One region of the Chroococcidiopsis sp. [FACHB-1243] genome, then DNA from elsewhere that is predicted to be linked to it. Evidence: riboswitches for the same ligand, from Rfam matches in the RefSeq annotation. Region 1 holds a riboswitch; the other holds the start of a gene.
What was found. A riboswitch is a leader RNA that binds a small molecule or an ion and turns the genes downstream of it on or off. The one in region 1 is predicted to bind cyclic di-AMP.

Region 1 (11,021 bases):
TATTGCAAAATGCCGATCGTGAATACTGTACTCGCAGCTAAAAACAACCAATATCTATCTGCCATCTGAGGCGATCGATCTAATACCCACGTTCCTAAAGGAGGACCGATGATGTACCCGAGCGAACCACAGAGGGAGTTGATCGCGAAATAAACGCTGCGTTGTGAGGAGGGAGCTAAGCTGTTTACGATTGATACCGCAGCGGGAGTTAAAGACACGGCAGCGATCGCAAAAATTTCTGTTGCTAAGATCGCCCAGCCAAGGCGAACCGATGGAGCAATACCTGTCACCCAAATGACAACAAAACCTAATGCCCACATTAAGGTAGAAAAGATCATTGCATGAGGGGGACTCCAGCGCTTCAAAGCACGGGTAATTGGCAATTGACACACAATCGCTAAAAGAACGTGCCAGCCAAACAGGATGCTAATTGTGGTGACTGAAAATCCTTGCTCGACCGTACTATCTGCGACGGCGAAGTTTTTCCAGTATAGAGGTAGCACGGCTTGAAACTGCGAGGCATATACAACCGCCATCGTATTAGCGATCGCGTAGACCAAAAGACAGCGATCGCTCAATGCTGCTGACCAATTGCCTTTAATTCGAGAACTTGATTTCTGCGGTTGGTAAGTTTCTGTAACTTTTGTATAGACCAGCATGAAGAAAACAACAAATCCTACAGCGTTGCACAAAAACAACGCTCTATATGCGCCTGTTAAACCGACTATCTCCCCACCTAGAAGAATTCCTACACCTAAACCTACATAGTCCATGACTCGCATCACGGCAAAAGTATCTTGGCATTGTGAGGGAGAAATTAAATCGGTGATGACAGTATCAATAGTGGGCCAGTACAAACCCTGTCCAAACCCCAACAGTAAATTCCCGATAACTAAGAGTGCAAAGCTATTGGTTGCTGCTAAGATGGCTGCGGCGATCGCACTTAACGTGGCAGAAAGTAATAGAGTTCGACGGCGACCACACACAGACGAGTCGCATAAAGAACTTGCCACCAACCGACCCAATATGCCTGCAACTGATGCGCCTCCTAAAGCTAAACCAACACTAGTGGCAGAAAATCCTAACTGATTGACAAAAAATATGGTTGTATAAAATAAGGTAAAACCAATACCTAATTGGGAAATACAACGACCGATTCCTAGTATCCAAACTTGTGAATTAAGCTGTGGCAACCAGGAAGTAAATTGATACTTAATTATAAACTTCATTTCTGACGAAAAACAGCAAAGCTGCGGACAGGTAAACAAATACCTACCGATCTAGGCATGAAAAATTTTTGCATTTGTCTTTCACAAATACATCAATCGGCTGCGATCGCAGCCTCTTCAAGACTTAACTGGAAGGCAATTAATTTTATTCTTCCAAATTAACTTTTGCCTTGCGTATTTCCCCTGATTGTAATTATCTGTTATCAGTGGGAATAGGTAATTGATAATTGGTAGTTACTCCCTTTACCCCTCTGCTCCCCTGCTCCCTGCTCGTCCCTGCTCCCTGCTCCCTAATAAGCGGCGTAAATACTGTAAAATTCCCACGACGATCGCCACGCTAAGGGCTGAACCTAACCAAAAACTATCTGCGATCGCGGCTGACTGGTCTAATGCCCATCCACCCAAGGGTGGTCCGATGAAATACCCGCCTGCCCAGCATAGAGAGTTGATGGAAAAGTAGATCCCAATTTGAGCTGGAGGTGCGAGTTCTGTAATCAATGCGGAAGCAGAGGGAGTGTAAGCAACAGTGGCGATCGCCAGTAGACTTAAAGCTAAAATTGCCCAAGTGATTTGACCACTAGCAACTGTTCCTGTTATCCAAATACAGAAAAAGCCTAAAGTCCACATCAAGGCAGAGATTGTTAAAGCTTGAGGATGAGTAAAACGTTTTAAAGCGCGTGCCACAGGTAACTGAGTCACGATCGCCATAGCCATATGCCAGCCGAATAAAATGCTGATTGTAGTTTCAGTAAATCCTTGACCTCTACTGCCAACTGGAACAAAATTTTTCAGATAAAGGGGTAGAGTGCTGTGTAGCTGGGCGATGTAAGTTGTAAAAATAATATTGACGATCGCAAACACTAACAAACTGCGATCGCTCAAGGCTATTTGCCAACTCCCAGGCGCAAACGTTCCAGTTTGATTCTCCTGCGGTCGAGTTTCGGCGATTGCAAAATAGACAACGGCTAAGAAAATTAGAAACGATAACCCATCTAAAATAAATAGCGCTCGATAAGCTCCTGTCGTCCCAATCAAAACTCCACCAAATACAATTCCCATCCCTAACCCGAGATTGTCGGCTAAGCGAGTCACGGCGTAAGCTTCGCGGCGTTGGTCGGTGGATGTGACATCGGCAACAACAGCTTCAGTTGCGGGCCAATACAAGCCTTGTCCCAGTCCCAATAGTAAGTTGCCGATAACTAAAGTGGTGAAATCTGGAGTAATGGCGAGGACAAAACAGGCGATCGCCGCGATCGCTGCTGATAGTAAGAGAGTGCGACGACGACCCCAAAACTGCGAATCTGAAAATGCTCCCCCCAAAATTCGTCCCACAACTCCAGAAATAGAAGCACTACCCAACGCCCAACCGACTGCAATGGCAGATAAGCCGACTTGGTTGACGAAAAAAATTGGCGCGTAAAACAGGGTAAACCCCGTACCTACATTTGAGAGGAAACGACCGCTTGCCAAAATCCAAACTTGAGAGTTCAGCGACGGCAACAGAGACGAAAAGTTATTTTTCTGAAAAAAATTCATTGAAGCTTTAAGTATTGATACGACATATAGAAGTAAATTTTGTAACAAATTGGGAACTATCAATACAGAATATTCATAGCTGTCTACTCGCAGCACGAATTCAGTTTACTCGCTATTACCGTCATATCTATGCAGAAACTTTTTGTATTACTAGGTGTAGTAATTGTATTTGCAATCATATTCGGATTAATGTTTGCTTATTATCGTTCTCAACAATCTCGCCGCCGACTCAGATGGATACAGCCAAAAAAGCATGGCAGAACTACCCCATTTTCATCACCTCGCCGCCAAAAACCATATGATAGCGAAGGAAGTGGAGATCGCGATACTGCCATTAGGATAGAACAGGTTTCCCGCCCGCTACAAAAAAAACTCTTGCTACTGTTACATGGCGATCGCCAAGCCGCAAATAGACTCCTCAGTGCAGCGAAAGACCGGAATCCTGGTAGAACTATTCAGTGGTATGCCGAGAAAGTTCTGTTCGATTTGCAACGCGATTATGGCAAATATTAACTAAATTAAAAGTCAAAAGCTAAAAGTTAATCCTATGTCCTCTGTCTTTTGCCTTTTTCTAATAGTCTTCGTCGTCTAATTCTTCAACCTTTTCCGCTGGTCTATAGTCAGAGCATTTCAGTGCTTCTTCTGTTAAAACGGCACAAGGATTGACAGCACACTTGAGATAAGGATTGTTGGTAAAATATTGACAGTTTCGACAGGGTACTTTTTGAAAGCGCTTGATTGTAAACAAGAGTTCATCTCGCGCCGCAACTCCAATTTTAGATAGCATTAAAAACAAAATTGTCCAGCCCATAATAAAGCCAATCGGACCTAAAAGCATGAGCAGATCGGAAGTATTAAACTGAGGTGATTTTGTTTCATTTACAGTTTGTTCGCTCAGCTTTACTTCCCGTACAATTTGTGTTTGCGCTACGTACTGTTTTAAAAAGTCAGCCTTATTATACATATTTCTTCCCTCGATCGGCATTCAAAAATACTGTCTTCTTTAGTAGCAAGACCACGGATACTATATTTACAGGTATAGCGAATAATAGAGTTCAGTATCTCTACTGAGAGTTTTGCTTGTCTATTTGTCCGATCTATCTAAAGAAGTATATTTTCGGAGGTAGGGCAATTCTTTTGATTCTTAATTACTGGTTCTTGCTTTTTGCTTGTCAACTAATTTTATGACGCTAGCAAATTATTTATTTTGCCCATCGCCAGATCTTATTAACTGGATTGCATTAATTTTTACTCAATATATCCAGCAAATACAAATATATAATTGTGTTTGTGCGATCGACGGTAACAAAAAATACTTATCTAACTAACTAAAGATAGCTCATCTTCTATGTTACAAAAGCTCGACAATATCGACAACATCAAGATTAATTAAATCGTTTAACTTAAATTAAACAAATTATATTTTTGTAAATTCTAACAAGGTTTTTGGATAGCGATCGCATCCAATCTGCTATTAACTTGTACTGCGTCTGGCGGTTAATGCTACTCTACGAAAAAGTACCTCGACGCTATACCGTGTCATCTATAGGACTCATATTTAATTTTTGAAATCTACGTAGGCACGATTGCGTAACGCATCACTCTCAGTTTTTGGTGCGTTACTCGGGTAGAAATGGCATGGCGCTCGACAGCGGTTAAGAGTCTCTAGTTTAGATTCCACTGGATTACGCGAGAATCCGGTGTAAATATGGCATGGTGATTAGTTTACATTCCACTGTCATATAGTATTACGCGAGAATCCGGTGTAAATATGGCATGGTGAAATGATACGCTAAAGAATTGCAGAAAGATTACAAGGCGCAAGAATGGTTGTTGCAACCCAGGTTCCCCACTTGCTACGGGCTGCTCGTGGAGAAGAAGTAGACCGCCCGCCAGTATGGATGATGCGGCAGGCAGGTCGCTATATGAAGGCGTATCGAGATTTACGCGAGAAGTACCCATCATTTCGGGAGCGTTCTGAAATTCCCGAAGTAGCGATTGAGGTTTCTTTGCAACCCTGGAGAGCTTTTCAACCAGATGGCGTAATTTTATTTTCCGATATTGTCACGCCGTTGCCTGGTTTGGGAATTGATATGGACATTGCGGAAGGCAAGGGACCAATCATTCACTCGCCGATTCGGACTCAAGCGCAAATTGAATCTTTGCGTCAGTTAGAACCAGCAGAATCCTTACCTTTTATTAAAGAGATATTACAGGCACTTCGAGCCGAAGTCGGGAATAAAGCTACAGTTTTAGGCTTTGTCGGTGCGCCATGGACGCTTGCAGCCTATGCAGTTGAAGGAAAAGGTTCTAAAACCTATTCCATTATTAAGGGTATGGCATTTTCTAACCCGACAGTATTGCACCAGCTACTAGAAAAACTAGCAGATGCGATCGCCATTTACGTTCGCTACCAAATTGACTGCGGCGCTCAAGTCATACAAATGTTTGATTCTTGGGCAGGTCAACTTTCACCTCAAGATTACGAAACTTTCGCTTTACCCTATCAACAGCGAGTATTTCAACAAGTTAAACAAACCCATCCCGATACACCCCTGATTCTTTTGGTAGCTGAAAGTGCAGGTTTATTAGAAAGAATGGCGCTAGCTAAAGCAGATCTAATCAGCGTAGACTGGACTGTAGATATGGCAGACGCACGGGCGAGACTGGGGAATCAAATTGGCGTGCAAGGAAATCTCGATCCTGGGGTGTTATTTGGTTCTCATGAATTTATCCGCGATCGCATTTACGATACGGTGAAAAAAGCAGGTACGAGAGGACATATTCTCAATCTGGGTCACGGTGTCTTACCCGACACTCCAGAAGATAATGTCAGATTCTTCTTTGAAACTGCTAAAAATCTTAAATATTAAATGACAACCTCAAAACGAGTTTTGGTGACTGGTGCAAGTGGATGTATCGGTCACTATTTATCTGAAATCCTGGTTCAGAAAACCGATCTCGAACTGTATTTACTAGTTAGAAATCCTCAGAAATTACAAATAGATATTACTACTCGCCCTGGTGTAAAAGTATTACAGGGCGATTTAGCTAACATCGAACAGTTTGCCGATCTACTGAAAACAATTGATATTGCTGTATTAGTAGCTACTGTTTGGGGTGGCAAAGATACTTTTGAAATTAACGTTAATAAAACAATTCAACTATTAAATTTACTCGATCCAGAAAAATGTCAGCAGGTCATTTACTTTTCTACAGCTAGCGTTTTGGATCGTCAAAATAACTTGTTAAAAGAAGCAGGGTCACTTGGCATAGATTATATCCGTTCTAAATACGAAACTTTAAGTAGATTACCAGAATTAGCGATCGCCCCTAAAATTACCGTTCTATTTCCTACCTTAGTTCTAGGGGGTGACGCTCAGAAACCATACTCTCACCTATCTGCTGGCTTACCCGATGTTGTCAAGTGGATTAACATCGCCCGTTTCTTCAAAACAGAAGGCAGCTTCCATTTTATTCACGGACGAGATGTTGCCCAAGTCGTCAAATATTTGATTAAAGGGAGCAGGGAGCGGGGAGCAGGGAGTAGGGAAGAAGGACAAAGGGACAAGGAAGCAGCTACCAATTACCAATTATCAATTACCAATTACCAACTACCAATTCACTACGTTCTCGGACAAGAGCTATTAACTGCTAACCAAGCCATTGAAGAAATTTGTACTTATCTCAATAAAAAGATTTATTTCCGCATTCCTCTGTATTCATCTTTGACCAATTTATTTATAGTTTTATTCCGCATTCAAATGGCAGAGTGGGATAGATTTTGTTTGCAATATCGCCATTTTACTCATCAAAATGTCATTAATCCTAGCAGCTTTGGCTTACCTAATTATTGTCCCACTCTCAGCGATGCTTTAAGAATTCATGGGGTTCGTGGTAAAAATCTAGACAACCGGGACTTACGGAATCTGTAGGTATGTTACTGATTGTTTCTGCTTTGGCTTTGAACTCTGCTAACTCTCTACAAAAAACGAAGTAAGCCTGTAGGGTGCGTTAATCAACGCACCCTACTAAAAACCCGCCTCTACGATGACTGATTTCATCATTTCTGTACGGGCGGGTTTAACCGCAAAACTATTTATCCTAGTATAGGAATCTTCAAAAACCCGCCCCTACGAGGACTGACTTCATCATGACTACTCCCAGCACCCTTGCACCTGGTAACCTGCGGCGAGTCCACCACATCGCCTTAAATGTCAAAGACATGCAAGCATCGCGCCACTTTTACTGTCATATTCTGGGATTGCACGAACTGACAGGCGATGAAATCCCCTCTACTCTACTCGATTTGGTAGCGCAAGGCAAAGTTGCTAACTTCGTCACCCCAGATGGAACGGTTTTAGATTTGTTCTGGGAACCGGAGTTAACACCACCAGATCCCGATCCCGAACGGAGTTTTACCCGTGCCTATCATCTTGCCTTCGATATCGATCCGCAATTGTTCGATCGCGCCGTGGAAGTATTGAAAGATAATCAAATTGCGATCGCCCACGGTCCCGTCAGCCGCCCTACAGGTAGAGGTGTTTACTGCTACGATCCAGATGGATTTATGGTAGAAATCCGGTGCGATCCAGTATGAGCAAAAAAAACCTGAATCTGACAATTCAGACTCAGGTAGTCCTACACTTCACAACTCAGGAAAATACAACAGACACGAAAATCTCAGAAACAAAAATCTAGTTTTCAGCTCTATGCGGCATGAGTATGCATTCTTGTTTCCACAGGCAACCACTTGGAAGATAGATCTTCCATAATACCTTTGCGGCTGAAACTTTTGCTTCGATCTAAATGTACCACTAATGTTGGCAAATAAATGTCATCAATTATCTGATGTCCGTAACCGATGACAACACCAGTTAGATCTGTTTGCTTGTGTTGCACAAAATCCCCAATTCTTAACATGGTATTTCTCCTTAGTAGGCTAGCTTCCCTGCTTCTGGCTACCATAGGAAAAGCTTCCTCAGCGCCAAGTACAGGTAGAACGTAGCGGGTTTAAACCAGCCAAGGACACTGAATGCGATCTAGAAAATCTTCGATCTTTACAGTCTCCTCTCAACGCCTACGAAGTTAGCTGACGGGCTAGGACTGAGAGATGTCCCTCTCTGTTTGTCTCAGAGATAAGCCCCAGAATTCGGTTCCTCCGCTCCAATTATGATTGGATTAGGCTGACTTATTTAATCTGGTTAACTACATCCTAAACCACGCTCCCTACGTTCTGTCAATAAAAGTTACAAACCGTGAAGTATTTCTAGCTAGATTATCAAGAATTGTATATTAACTATTTGTAAAAAATCCAAAATATTACGGTATTCCTAGCAGTTAATGCTAGTTTAATTAGTATCTAACAGTTTCTCTCCTTTGATTGGGGAGCTAGAGGGGATCTCGTGCAAGGTAGTATAGTCTTGCGATCGCCCAACCCCCGCCAAATCGGGGGCGATAGATTAAAATGCACATCGCGTGAGTAGTAACTAGATATTCAGAAGCTAGCCACCAGTCGCCAGCCACTAGTCACTAGTCACCAGCCACTCACCAATGACGAATGACTAATGACCAATCATGCTTGCTGCGGTCCTGGCTATGCATCTCCCCAAGTGGCGATGCAAGCAGAGAGAGAAAAGATATTGTATGCGATCGCCCTTTATACGGGTACGGGAATTGAAGCACCAGATTATTTAGCGACGATTGATGTCGATCCTGACTCTCCGACATATTCTCAGGTAATTCATCGCTTACCCATGCCTTATTTAGGCGATGAGTTACATCATTTTGGTTGGAATGCATGTAGTTCGTGTCACGGTGACGCGAGTAAATCTCGTCGCTTTACGATCGTACCTGGACAGCGATCGAGCCGGATTTATATTGTAGATACAAAAGAGGCGCGATCGCCTCAAATTTATAAAGTCATTGAAGCAGAAGAAATCAAAGCGAAAACAAATTTAACAGCCCCTCATACAGTCCACTGTTTAGCAGATGGACATGTCATGATTTCAATGCTAGGTGATAGTCAAGGGAATGCACCTGGCGGCTTTTTGCTACTCGATGAAAACTTTGATATTGTCGGACGCTGGGAACAACAAGCCACGACGATGAAGTTTAATTATGACTTTTGGTATCAGCCGCGCCATAACATTATGGTAAGTAGCGAATGGGGCGCGCCTAAAACGTATTATCCTAGTTTTGACCTCAACGATGTCGCAGCCGGAAATTACGGTCAGCAATTGCATTTTTGGGACTGGAAAAAACACGAAATTATTCAAAGTTTTGACTTAGGTGTAGAAGGTTTAATTCCTTTAGAAGTCCGTTTTCATCACAACCCAGATAGTACACACGGCTATGTTGGTGCAGCCTTAAGTAGTAATATTTGGCACTGGCACAAATCGAATGGACAATGGACAGTTGAGAAAGTTATTGATGTTCCATCCGTAGAGGTTCAAGACTGGGAAATTCCCGTGCCTTCTTTGATTACCGATATTTTGCTGTCAATGGACGATCGCTATCTCTATTTTTCCAACTGGTTGCATGGAGATATTCGTCAGTATGACATTAGCAATCCTTATCAGCCTCAATTGACTGGGCAAGTTTGGTATGGTGGTTTATTAGGAAAAGGTAGCGAAGTCCAGGAGCAGAAATTGCAAGGTGGTCCCCAAATGCTGCAATTAAGTTTAGATGGCAAGCGGTTGTACGTCACTAACTCTCTATTCAGTACTTGGGATAATCAATTCTATCCAGATTTGGCTAAACAGGGGTCTTATATGTTGCAAATTGATTGCGACACGGAAAATGGAGGATTGAAAATTAATGAAAACTTTTACATAGATTTCGGTCAAGAACCAAACGGTGCAGCCCGCGCCCATGAAATGCGATATCCTGGCGGAGATTGTACTTCAGATATTTGGATTTAGCATTAAACTGATAACTGACTATGGCAATCCTCAAATTAGAAGACGGTACGATATACACTCAACTTGGTGATATTAGCCGCGAGTTAGCTTCCCTAAATATTCAACTCAATTACTGGAGTGTGGGAGAAGATTCACAATTGCGGCAATTGTTAGTCCAAGAAAGCTTAAATTCGGAGGAAAAAGAACGTGTTCTCGCGGCTTTAGATACTTATTTTGAGCAACTCAAACAGACAGATGGTTATCAATCTCGCGATTTAATTGCATTACATCCTGGAATTCCAAACTTAGATGAGATGCTAGCAAAATTCGATCTCATTCACACTCACGCCGATGATGAAGTTAGGTATATTGTCGATGGTGAAGGGATATTTGGTTTCGTGCGTCCTGATGGTAGCCAAGTAGAACTCACAGTACAACCAGAAGAGTATATTAACGTCCCCGCCGGAACCGAGCATTGGTTTTATTTAACACCAGCCCGGCGAGTCAAAGCAGTACGATATTTTATCGATACAACAGGTTGGATTCCTCAATATACGGGCAAAGAGATTCGGTTTCGTCAAAGTGCGATCGCGTAATTTATCATATTTAATACATCTGATTCATGCTTAATTATCAACCTTCAGTAACTAATAGCAAAACTACCGCTCCGCAATTTGAATTGATCGATGCTGCTCGTTATTTCTACCGTCAAGATTGGATGGTAGGAACGGCAGGAAATCTTTCCGCTCGTCATGCTGACGATAGTTTTTGGATTACAGCAAGTGGGAAGGCAAAAGGAGAGCTATCAACTAGCGATTTCGTTCGCGTTGCCCTCGATGGTACAATCTTAGAAAGAGCATCTGCTAATATTAAACCCTCGGCAGAAACGATAATTCATCAAGTAATTTATAGCTTGTTTCCAGCGGCTCAAGCTTGCTATCACGTCCACTCAATTGAAGCAAATTTAGTTTCTCATTTTACTGAGAAAGATAATTTGCCACTACCACCCCTGGAAATGGTTAAAGGCTTGGGTGTATGGGAAGAAAACCCCCAGGTGGCAATTCCCATATTTGAAAATTATTTAGAAGTTCCTCAAATTGCCGCAGAAATTAGCGATCGCTTCAGCACTCAATTACCGCAAATCTCAGCTTTGTTAATCCGCAATCATGGCGTGACTGTCTGGGCAGATTCCCTCACCTCAGCGCGTAATTATGTTGAGTTGATAGAATACATTTTTCGATACATGGTAGCAGCGCGCCAAGCTGGAATTTTTTGAAAATGGGAGGTCACGGGAACAATAGAGCGCTCTTTTCTTCATAACTTATAACCTGAGTCTACTTTATAGGAGAAAGTC
Region 2 (11,021 bases), on a different contig from region 1:
GTACTGTTAAGCCTGTTGTACCTGCACTTGAAGAGACTGAAAAATAGCAGATGAAAATCCCACAAAGATCGCTGGTAAAAATAAAGCAATTCGCCTTGAAGAATTGTCAGGCGCGCAATGCCCACTCTACTACGCTTGAATTTCAAGCATCAAATAGAACTGCTATAGTTTCGGAATCACAAATAGATGCGATCGCTTCATTACCTTAGCCGTATGTAGCTAGCTACCAATAAATATCAAGCGCATTAGTAGGGTTTTGCATGGATGTAAAGCTCTACAACTTTGGCTAAAATAATTAATAATCAAACTAGTAGTAATCATATGGAAAACTGGCAGGCGATCGCTAGCACTATTACTTTCCTTAGTGTCATCTTTTTCGTGATGACAGAATGGATACACTTGACTATCGCGGCATTTTTAGGAGCATTAATTCTTGTTTTTACAAATGTGCTAACGCTAAATGAAGCAATTGGCTATATTGGTAATAGCTACTCTACTATTGCTTTGTTTTTTGGCGTAATGGTGTTGGTAAGAGCATTTGAACCTACAAAAGTTTTTGAATACTTAGCCACCCAAATTGTAATTTTAGCTAAAGGACAAGGCAAGCGCTTGCTACTGGGAATTGTGGCAATTACAACTCCAATTTGCGCTTTTTTGCCCAATGCTACAACAGTTATGTTACTAGCACCGCTGATTCCTCCGATTGCTGAGGAAGTAGGGGTAAACTTTGTACCGCTACTCATTTTAATGGTATTCGTAGCCAACAGTGCCGGATTACTAACATTGGTAGGAGATCCAGCTACATTTATTGTCGGAGATGCCGTAAACGTCAGCTTTATTGATTACCTCTCGCGCCTCAGTTTAGGTGGAGTTATTGCAGTTATTACTGTGATTGCAATGCTACCATTTCTATTTCGTAAAATTTGGCATAAAGATTTAGAAGATTTAGAACATCTCCCCCATCCAAAAATCAATCATCCTCAAGTTTTAACATTAGGAATTGTTTTGATTGCTGGTGTTTTGATATTCTTTGTTATTGGGGAAATGTTACCAATTCCAATTTCTCCTGCTGCGGTAGCTTTATTAGGTGCAGCTTTAGCCTTGTTACTGTCGCATCATAGCAAAATTGATACAGTTAATAATATTTTGCGAGATGTCGATTGGAGTACGTTAATATTTTTTATGTCCATTTTTGTCTTAATTGGTGGACTAGAGAAAACTGGAGTCGTGACTAGCCTTTCTGGTGTTTTAGCAGTCATTTTAGGGAAAAATATTGCTTTAGGTTCGCTAGCGTTACTCTTCTTTGTTGGTATAGTCTCAAGCGTCGTGCCAAACATTCCTTTGGTTGTGGCAATGGTTCCGTTACTCAAACAGTATGTAGTCAATATTGGTTTAGCATCACCAGCGATCTTAGATAAAAGTTTTACAGGAGATTTACCAGCAGAAGTCTTACCTCTGTTTTACGCCATGATGTTTGGTGCAACGTTAGGTGGAAATGGAACTTTAGTGGGGGCTTCTTCTAATATAGTTGCTGCCGGAATTGCCGAACAACACGGGCGGCGAATTTCATTTAAAACCTTTCTTAAATATGGTTTGCCCGTGATGGCAGTTCAATTAATAACTGCTGCTATATACGTTACAATTCGGTTTTTGATTTAATTGGTCATTTGTCATTTGCGATTTGCGATCGCCACTCAAAAAACTCTAATCGCCGCCTTACTAATTACCAAATAAATACATATATCTATAGAATGATTGACGGTAGAGAAATAGTGATGATATCTTAGGACAGTTAGAGTAAGTCAGCCTAATTTAGTCTTTCATCTGCATATAGATGACACTAAAGCGGAGGAACCAATTTAAGGGGCTTATCTTAGATTTAAGAGGGACATCTCTCAGTCCTAGCCCGTCAGCTAACTTCGTAGGCATTGAGAGGAGACTGAAGAGTAAGCATTATTTCATTAATGTTCTGAACTCATCAGTGTTCCTATCTGGTACTACTCGATTTTACGTACCTGCGATCGACTCTGAGGAGTATCAATATGATATTTCAGTTAAATCTTGCTACTCTAGCAGTAGCCGGACAAGCTGCGTGGAAAAGGGTTAGACCGATTGTTGTCAGGGATGCTGTTCTGTTACCTGCCGCTGGTTTCTTAGGCATCATTATTTTGTGGTGGGCGATCGCTCTTGTCAATCCCGAATTAATGCCTACTCCACCACAAGCACTAGTAGCGAATTTAGACTACATTCTCAACCCATTTTACCAACGCGGTCCAGGCGATTTAGGCATTGGCTGGCTGTTGTTGGCAAGTCTGCGACGAGTATTAATCGGATTTGCATTAGGCGCAGCAGTAGCAATTCCTGTTGGCTTCCTGATTGGAATGTCAAAGCCAGCAATGATGGCACTCAATCCCATTATTCAAATCTTCAAACCCGTATCGCCTTTAGCGTGGTTGCCGATCGCCTTAGCAATTTTTAATTTGGCAGATCCATCGGCAATTTTTGTAATTTTTATTACTTCTTTGTGGCCCACAATTATTAATACAGCCTTGGGTGTTTCTAGCGTATCGAAAGACTATATCAACGTTGCTAGAGTTTTAGAAATGCCACGTTGGAGACAGATAACTAAAATTATTTTGCCCGCTAGTTTACCTTATATTTTTACAGGCTTGCGAATTAGTTTAGGTATCGCTTGGCTGGTAATTGTTGCTGTAGAAATGCTCACAGGTGGTGTTGGGATTGGCTTTTTTGTCTGGGATGAATGGAGTCGCCTCAATCTCAGTTCCGTCTTCCTCGCAGTATTGGTAATTGGCTTAACAGGCTTACTGCTAGACTTCGCCGTTGCCAAAATTGAATCTCTAGTCATCCACCGCCGCCCCGCATAAATTTGCGCATGTAGAGACGTTACATGTAACGTCTCTACTATTTGTCTGGCAAATGACCAATGACCAATGACAAATAACCATGAACAACTGGACGCGACGCGAGTTTTTAGCAGGAATAGGCGCGACAGCGGCGGGAATGTCGCTGGGTGGTTGCGCGATTAGCGGCGACAGAAGCGCCACAGGACTTACAGCAGAAGCCGCAGCGATCGAACAAATTGTCGATCCGAAAACCTTAGAAAAACCAAATTTGACCGTAGGTTACGTACCAGTCAACGACTGCGCCCCATTTGCGATCGCTTGGCAGAAAGGATTTTTCCGCAAGTACGGACTAAATGTCAAACTCAACCGCGAAGCTAGCTGGGGAACTTCGCGAGATGGCATCATCTTCGGACGTACCGATGCTGCTCCCGTTGTCAGCGGCGCTGTCACCAACGCCAGGACAGGGGCAGAAGGCGCACGTCATGCTCCCCTGTGTGCGGCAATGACGATCCACCGTCACGGCAACGCTATGACCATGAACCGCGCCATGTGGGATGCAGGTTTGCGTCCCTGGCGGGAGTACAACGGCAATCTAGAAGAATTCGGGCGCGATTTTCGCAATTATTTTGACAACCTGGCTTCAGAGAAGCGAGTCTGGGCAGTCGTGTTGAGTTCTGCCATCTACGAATATTTCGTCCGCTACCTCTCAGCGGCGGCGGGTGTCGATCCAACCAAAGAATTTCGGATTATCATCATTCCTCCCCCCCAAATGGTAACGAACGTGCGGATTGGGGCGATGCAAGCTTATATGGTTGCCGAACCCTGGAACACTCGCGCCATTACAGGAAATGAGGGTGTAGGTTTTACCTTTGCCCAAGGTAAAGAAGTGTGGCAAGGACATCCAGATCGATTGCTGGGGGTGATGGAAAGCTTTATTACCAACTACCCAAAAACATATCGATCGCTAGTTAAGGCAATGATTGAAGCCTGTCAGTATTGCGGTAGACCAGAAAATCGGGAAGAAGTTGCTAAAGTCATTTCACAACGTTCCTTTACTGCGGCTAAGCCGAAATTGACCCGCGCTGCGATCGTTGGAGAGTACAACTATGGTGGTTTCGATGACAAAAAGCGGCTGGTCAAAGCACCGGAAACAACAGTCTTTTTCGATTATCCCGCTCACCTTGCCACAATACCAAACGACCATTCCACCTTTTTATGGCAGTCTCAAAGTTTGTGGTTAATGACTCAATCGGTACGGTGGGGACAAATCCCAGAAGTTCCCAAAAATGCCGAAGCTGTAGCCCGAAAAGCATGGAGAACCGATTTATACCGCGACATCGCCGCCGAAATGGGAATTGAATGTCCAAAAGAAGATTACAAAATAGAACCAGCCACAGCTTTTCTTGACAAAAAAGCCTTCGATCCTAGCGATCCAGTGGGATATCTCAACAGTTTTGAAATTAGAGCAAATCGCCCAAAATCTTTCTTTTTGTCTAGTTAATAGTAGTTAGTAGTTGGTATTTTCCCTACTCCCTATAATCTTATGACCAAATCCACAAGTTTTTATCCTAACCAAAACGAACTTGACTATAATTCTCGTAACTTCCTAGAAATTAAAAACCTCGTCAAATCTTATCGCAATCCTAATGGCAGTGAATTCGTCGTGCTAGATGGCATCGATCTGACTATAGCGGAAGATGAGTATATTTCTATTATCGGTCACTCTGGCTGCGGTAAATCAACTCTACTGAAAATTGTGGCTGGGTTAGAAAAAGCTACTGCCGGATCGGTAAGGCTGGAAGGGAGAGAAATCCGCAAACCAGGCGCAGAAAGGATGATGGTGTTTCAGCAATATTCCCTATTACCGTGGTTAACAGTACGGGAAAATGTTAGGCTCGCAGTAGATGAAGTGATAAAAAATGCTAGCCGTGCCGAAAAAATTAGCATTGTGAACGAACACTTAGCAATGGTGAATTTAACAGCGGCAGCAGATAAGTATCCTGATGAAATATCGGGAGGAATGAAACAGCGAGTAGGAATTGCACGAGCTTTAGCAACTCGTCCGAAAATGTTACTAATGGACGAACCTTTCGGAGCGCTAGATGCTCTCACTCGCGGGAAATTACAAAGACAAGTCTTAGATATTTGGGAACATCAGCGACAGGCGGTGATGATGATTACTCATGATGTAGAAGAGGCAATTTATATGTCCGATCGCATTGTTTTAATGACAAATGGTCCCAACGCTAAAATTGGCGAAATCATCGACGTTCCCTTTCCTCATCCACGCGATCGCCATGCCATGCGACATTCAACAGAATACGTGGAATTGCGCGATCGCGCTTTAGATTTTCTCGATCGCTATTTCACCCAAGACGAATAATTTGTCAGAAGTCAGGAGTCAGAAGTCAGGAGTCAGAAGCTAGAAAAATGTATATCTATCTAGATTCTCCCTTGTCCCCCTTGTCCCCCTTGTCCCCCTTGTCCCAATTTTGAATGCGTGAATTTTGAATTTTGTCTCCCTCCACTTACCCAAAGGAAAAACTGTGAACCTCAAACCCATTCTGGCGCGGCTGCAAAATGCTCTAGGTAGTCAAGACGTACACAACCTGATTTTGCGGATGCCAACAGGATATCAAACTCAGAATAATACATCCGAGCGATCGCTAAATTTAGTTGTCGGTTATGACGGTTCTCCTGACAGCCAAGCAGCGTTAGATCTAGCTTTATTAATTGCTCATCAAACTCGCTTGGCGACTCAAAACCAAGTCACAATTCACGTTGTTTATGTCTTAGATGAAGTACAAATAGAGTTACTGACTAAAATTTATAGTTCTAGCTCCTCAAAAGCTTATCGTCGAGAACAAAAGAAATCTGTACCTGTTGCCACTTTCTCTGGAACTCAGGCACTCGCAACTAAATCTAAAACAGTTTTGTTAGCACAAGCAGACGAAATTTTATGGCGAGCGCGATGTTTAGCTGAAGCATGGAAAGGTACGTTTGTAGCTCATCTACGATTTGGTTCTTTAGCTACGGAACTCAAAAATATTGTAGAGACTGAAACAGCAGACATACTGCTGTTAGGTTGTCGTTCTCAAAATAGTCTAGTGATTCGACAGTTAGATCCAAGTCTTCCCTGCGCGATATTAGGAATTTCTGAATAAATGCATAAAATTTATCCAGCCAGAAGTCTAATATGTTTTTAGGAGACTTTTCAAACTTTGCGAGGATAAAAAAATATGAGCGAAGTTAAAAAAGTTGCGATCGTGACGGGAACAAATCGCGGTTTGGGTTTAGAAACTTGCCGTTAATTAGCAAAACAAAATATTAAAGTTATTCTAACTAATTGTGTGGCTGGCAACTTTAGCGGATGATGAATCCACAAGCAGCTTTTTCCGCGATCGCCAACCGATAGAGTGGTAATCTGAACTTATGGCGATCGCATCCGCTCTCTATATTATTGCTCTGATTTGACTGCCCTCGCGCAAACAATCAGCGGGAAACGCGGATCGTTATATTCCAATTTCGCCTTAGCAAAATCATAAGCTACCATGCCTCGGAGTTCTCCAGCAGCTACAAGAGAATTTCCATAAGTTTGTATGTCGATTTGTTCGGCAAGAAAAGATTTAGCTAAGATGTAGTGCAAACCGCGAGCTGTAAAGCGCCAGTATTCGGGATAGGCAGGATAATTGATTGTAATATTCGGTACGGCAATCAGTAATACACCCCCTGGCTTCAAAATACGATGCATTTCTGAAACGATTTTTTCTGGTTCTGCAATTATGTGTAAAACATACGTACAAATGATACAGTCATAAGTATTACTGGGTAGATCGTTTGGTTGAGTTAAATCGGCAACAATAGTTGCATTTGGAATATAATCCTTGTTTAAAACATCTAGCTTGGTAATCTGCTCCCTAAACTGAGATGTATAAGTATCGTCTTGAAATTCTAGGCAATCACCTTTAATATCTGCCGCCAATTTTTGTAAATACCAATCTAAATAAACGCGATGAGCGCTAACTCCTCTCTCACACCAGTTTTCTGCTAAAGGCTGCACGCCTGTCTGTAGTAGCTCTACTCTTGTTTTGAGCATAAATAAAGGTTTTAATGCTTGCTTGGCAGATTGCTTAAAACTCTTTGGTAGCAGTTGTTTTCCATTATTAAATGTTTTCTTGAGCTGCTCAGAAAAACCTTTTCTCTTAGGTGGAAAAAGCTGTCCAATACTATCAAATTGGCTCACAATCTATCTCCTTATACCTGATTAAAATGGCTACACTTTTAGATCGCTAATATCAGAAACCTAGCGATGTTAAAGAATGTATTTATCAGCAATAATGTACTTGAAACTTAAAATTGATAAGCTGACAAGTCAACTCCGTTCGTATGAGTTGCAAAGCTCTAATTCAGCTTAAATTCGTATTATAGAGTGCAATTCTATAGCTACAAATCTTGTGCGATCGAGCTAAGGTATATATCAATTCGCAACATTTTTAACTCTGTATGTCAGGTATATATGACTAGAGTTATTCCAACTTATAAAATTACTATTATGGTGGCGTAAGTAAAATTTGCATATCTGTGCGCTGGTTTAGAGATAAATACTGCTGTAATGTAGGAGCAATTTGCCTATATGTTAATAAGTTAAAAACTGCATAACTTTAATTCCTCTATCGCTAGGTGGAAACACAATTAAGTATAGACAATAATTTTATACGTGATTAAAAAAGCTGAATTTAACTGACTTTATATGTATGCAACAGAGGCGCGATCGAATCTATAGTATTTCTACACACCGATCGCCATCACAACATAGAAACGGGATTAAGCCACTGTACGATTGTTTGTCTTAGCTGTCTTAAATCGCGAGAAAACTCTTGCTTAAACCACTGTCCTACTGCATCGAGAGGTGTAAAGTTAGAACCAGTTTGCCATTGTAGGTCTTGACTTAAAGGCGTGGTATGAGTACCGCTGAGGGTTTTTAATGTCACCATCCCCGGAAAGCGTTGATGCAGCAACTTCACCAAAGCTTCAGACTGATCGATCGTGTCATTGGTAAACTTGATCGCTAAGTTGCGGCGAACTTCGTAACGAGTTTGCAACAGAGTATTGGTTTCCAGGGGTGAAGGAGTAAACTCGACAGAGAAGCCTGGATTAAAATTCAACTGCTGTACTAAGGGGATAGCATCTCGCGCCGCATAATTATTGAAAGAAATGAGGATATTACCAGCGCGTTCAACATTGAACAGACTGCCAATCAATAGATGGAGTTTACACCCCATACTATGCCCTACACCGTAAATTGGTAAATAGCGGCTGCGGAGGAGAGATTTAGCGTAAAGTTGTCCGATCGCGTTTTCAAAACCGTTCAGTACCGAGCGGGCGATCGCAGTATGATCTAGAGTGTTGACAAACGGCGTAGCAACGACAACGTAATTTTCCTCAGCGAGTTGTTCTAAGAGCCAGCGATACGTCAGTTGAGGTGCAGTAGCGACAAACGCACCGCCTAAAAAATGCACGATCCCGATTTGTTTGTGGGGAACTAAAACCCAGTTCCCAGCAATTTCTTTCCATTCCATGAGCTTAGGGAGTGGGGAGTAGGGTTTTAGGTATTAGCTTTATCTACCCAAACTTTCATATTCTTCAATTGTACTGCACCAAATTGGGTAACTAAGGCAACATCTGCCGCATCTCGTCCATAGGCGATCGCAATTCTATTACCCCTTGGTTCTTTTTGGGTAGCATCAAACGTATACCAACGTCCACCTACAAACGTTTCAAACCATGCGTGCAGATCCATCGGATCTAACTCGTAAAGATATCCTACTACCATCCGTGCCGGAATATTCAAACTGCGGCTTAAGGCAATACCCAAATGGGTAAAATCGCGACAAACCCCTACTTTTTGCTCGGCTGTATCCACAGCAGAAGTAGAAGCATCGCTCGTACCGTAGCGATATTCTATATTTTGCTGAATCCAACTGCGAATCGCCTCTACTTGATCGTATCCAGGTGCAGCATCGCCAGCAATCTCATTTGCTAAATCTCCCAAGCAATCTGCTTGACAATAGCGACTGGGTAAAAGAAATTGCAGCGTACCTTCCGGTAAATCCTGTACCAACACATACGGCGCGCCTGGTTGAGTATCAATTTTATCTGCGGTGTCTACTTCAGCTGTAGTTTGTACCTGAAATGAACCTGGAGGCGCTACCATTCGCTGACACAAATTACCATAACTATCGGTATACTCTATAACTTGTGCGCTGGGTTCGATGATGTATTCCTCTCGCATCACCCATTGTCCCAATCCACTGCGAGGTCTAAGCATGAAAATGAGTGGAGTTGGCGCGTTGACTTCATATGTAATTTGACACCCTGCACTCAGTCGCATTCCTACCTCCTAGTGACTTAGTTTATAAGTCTTTACATATATGATAGTTAGTACAAAAACTATATTATTAGCTAGCTTCTTAGGAGGTATTTTATGATTCTTGAGGCAGTAATGCTGAATGTCAAGTCAGAAATGGAAAGCGATTTTGAAGCAACTTTCATACAGGCTTCCAGAATTATTTCCTCTATGAATGGGTATTTATCCCACGAATTACATAAATGTATAGAAATTAAAGGGAAATATTTATTACTTGTTAAATGGAAGACTTTAGAAGCTCATACAGTTGAATTTAGAAAATCTCCTGAATATCAACAATGGAAAAAACTACTACACCACTTTTACGATCCATTTCCAGTAGTCGAACATTTTGAAAAAATTCAACCGTAAGGTGGGCATTGCCCACCTTACTATTGCCTACTGAGAAGAACTTTCGCTTGTAGTTGTATCTTGACCTAACGTACCCTCAGCAGGTGGTGTTTGAGATTCGGTAGTAGCACTGTTATTCTGTTGAGGTTGAGTTGTTTCAGCTTCAGTTTCAGGCTGTGTAGGAACGGGAGTTGTCGTGTTTTCGTTCTGCTGTGGAGTAGATGCTGGCGATTGCAGAACTGGAACTGGAACTTCCTTAATTCTCTCAATTATCGTTTGTTTTTCCGAACTGCGATCGACCGTAGAAGATTCTGTGTTTGGTTTGTCGCTAGGTACGGGAACGAGAACAGGTTGTGGTGTCGATGTAGATGCTTGAGGGGATTGATTCAAATACCAAATGACTCCCGTACTCAAAGCTGCAATTGTTGTTAGCAGAATTCCTAAAAGCAAACCTCTCGCTGCATTTTCATTATCTCTTACAGTTGATGCTCTCTCTTGAGTGCTGCGTTCTGCAACTCGCCCATGTACGTATCCGTGTTGATAAGAATCATTAGATTCAGTCGTTTTTGTCACATTAACATGGGTGTTACCGTTAGCATCTTGATAAGACTCTTGACGCACTTCACGGTTATAGCTATTGCCTGGGTTTAGATTAGACATGATTTCAATAAAACTCCTTTCAAGTAATTTATTGTGTTATTTGCTACTTGAGTTTAGATAAAATCAGCATAATCCCTGAAATCAAACGAGTCACTCTATCCCCAGAAGGGATCTCTTTCAAGCTATTCCTCTATCTTGAGAAGGATTATTCAAGAAAAAGCTGAGATTCCGTAATTTCTAGTAGTTGCGTTGTGTCTTTATATTTTTGTAGTTAGACGCAGTTTGATAATTAGAGCTTTTACATGGGAATCATAAATTGTAGAAGACTTACAAATCTAGATTCAGGATAAAAATGACACAAGGTGGTAGAGCAAATAAATCAGGTAATGTGTTAGAAAAAAATGTTGAAGCAACCTTATTAGCACACGGATACGTTCAAGTAGATAAGAAATTACAGAGAAAAAAACTCTTGCCAAGCCTGCTCACCTCAACTAATCTATCTAAAAGATATGCAAGACAGGTTTACGTAGGACAAGGAATATATGGTACTGATATTTATGTAGCAGTTCATACACTCTCTAGTTTTATTAGTTGGGCTAACAATCATCTTTAATATGAAGTTACTAATAACTCATTAATTTTTCCTCTTCTCTCAGCTTTAGAATTAATAGCTCTGGCTGCTAAAACTTTGTGAATTTTAAAATCTTGATACAATTCTTGAATGAAAGAACAATCAGAGTTAGATAACATGACCTCAACCCCACGCCGAGCTAATTCTGCAAACGTATCTCTCAATTTAA

Region 2: another riboswitch for cyclic di-AMP. It lies ahead of ntrB (nitrate ABC transporter permease); the one in region 1 lies ahead of H6G17_RS15740 (hypothetical protein).

The regions. Positions count from the first base shown of each region.
Region 1 is NZ_JACJQX010000019.1:88,029-99,049, forward strand. Features, by position in the region: gene H6G17_RS15705 (MFS transporter) at 1-1,229, opposite strand, end outside; gene H6G17_RS15710 (MFS transporter) at 1,473-2,765, opposite strand; gene H6G17_RS15715 (hypothetical protein) at 2,895-3,278, shown strand; gene H6G17_RS15720 (hypothetical protein) at 3,337-3,729, opposite strand; gene hemE (uroporphyrinogen decarboxylase) at 4,592-5,638, shown strand; gene H6G17_RS15730 (NAD(P)-dependent oxidoreductase) at 5,639-6,700, shown strand; gene H6G17_RS15735 (VOC family protein) at 6,919-7,365, shown strand; gene H6G17_RS15740 (hypothetical protein) at 7,476-7,688, opposite strand; cyclic di-AMP (ydaO/yuaA leader) riboswitch at 7,828-7,963, opposite strand; gene H6G17_RS15745 (selenium-binding family protein) at 8,333-9,688, shown strand; gene H6G17_RS15750 (cupin domain-containing protein) at 9,709-10,263, shown strand; gene mtnB (methylthioribulose 1-phosphate dehydratase) at 10,290-10,943, shown strand.
Region 2 is NZ_JACJQX010000012.1:113,792-124,812, forward strand. Features, by position in the region: gene H6G17_RS11240 (ArsB/NhaD family transporter) at 322-1,659, shown strand; cyclic di-AMP (ydaO/yuaA leader) riboswitch at 1,795-1,943, shown strand; gene ntrB (nitrate ABC transporter permease) at 2,043-2,885, shown strand; gene H6G17_RS11250 (ABC transporter substrate-binding protein) at 2,965-4,365, shown strand; gene H6G17_RS11255 (ABC transporter ATP-binding protein) at 4,408-5,247, shown strand; gene H6G17_RS11260 (universal stress protein) at 5,411-6,028, shown strand; gene H6G17_RS11265 (methyltransferase domain-containing protein) at 6,322-7,107, opposite strand; gene H6G17_RS11270 (DUF1350 family protein) at 7,670-8,443, opposite strand; gene H6G17_RS11275 (transglutaminase family protein) at 8,470-9,255, opposite strand; gene H6G17_RS11280 (antibiotic biosynthesis monooxygenase) at 9,349-9,642, shown strand; gene H6G17_RS11285 (hypothetical protein) at 9,670-10,281, opposite strand; gene H6G17_RS11290 (PD-(D/E)XK nuclease superfamily protein) at 10,574-10,834, shown strand; gene H6G17_RS11295 (DNA adenine methylase) at 10,831-11,021, opposite strand, start outside.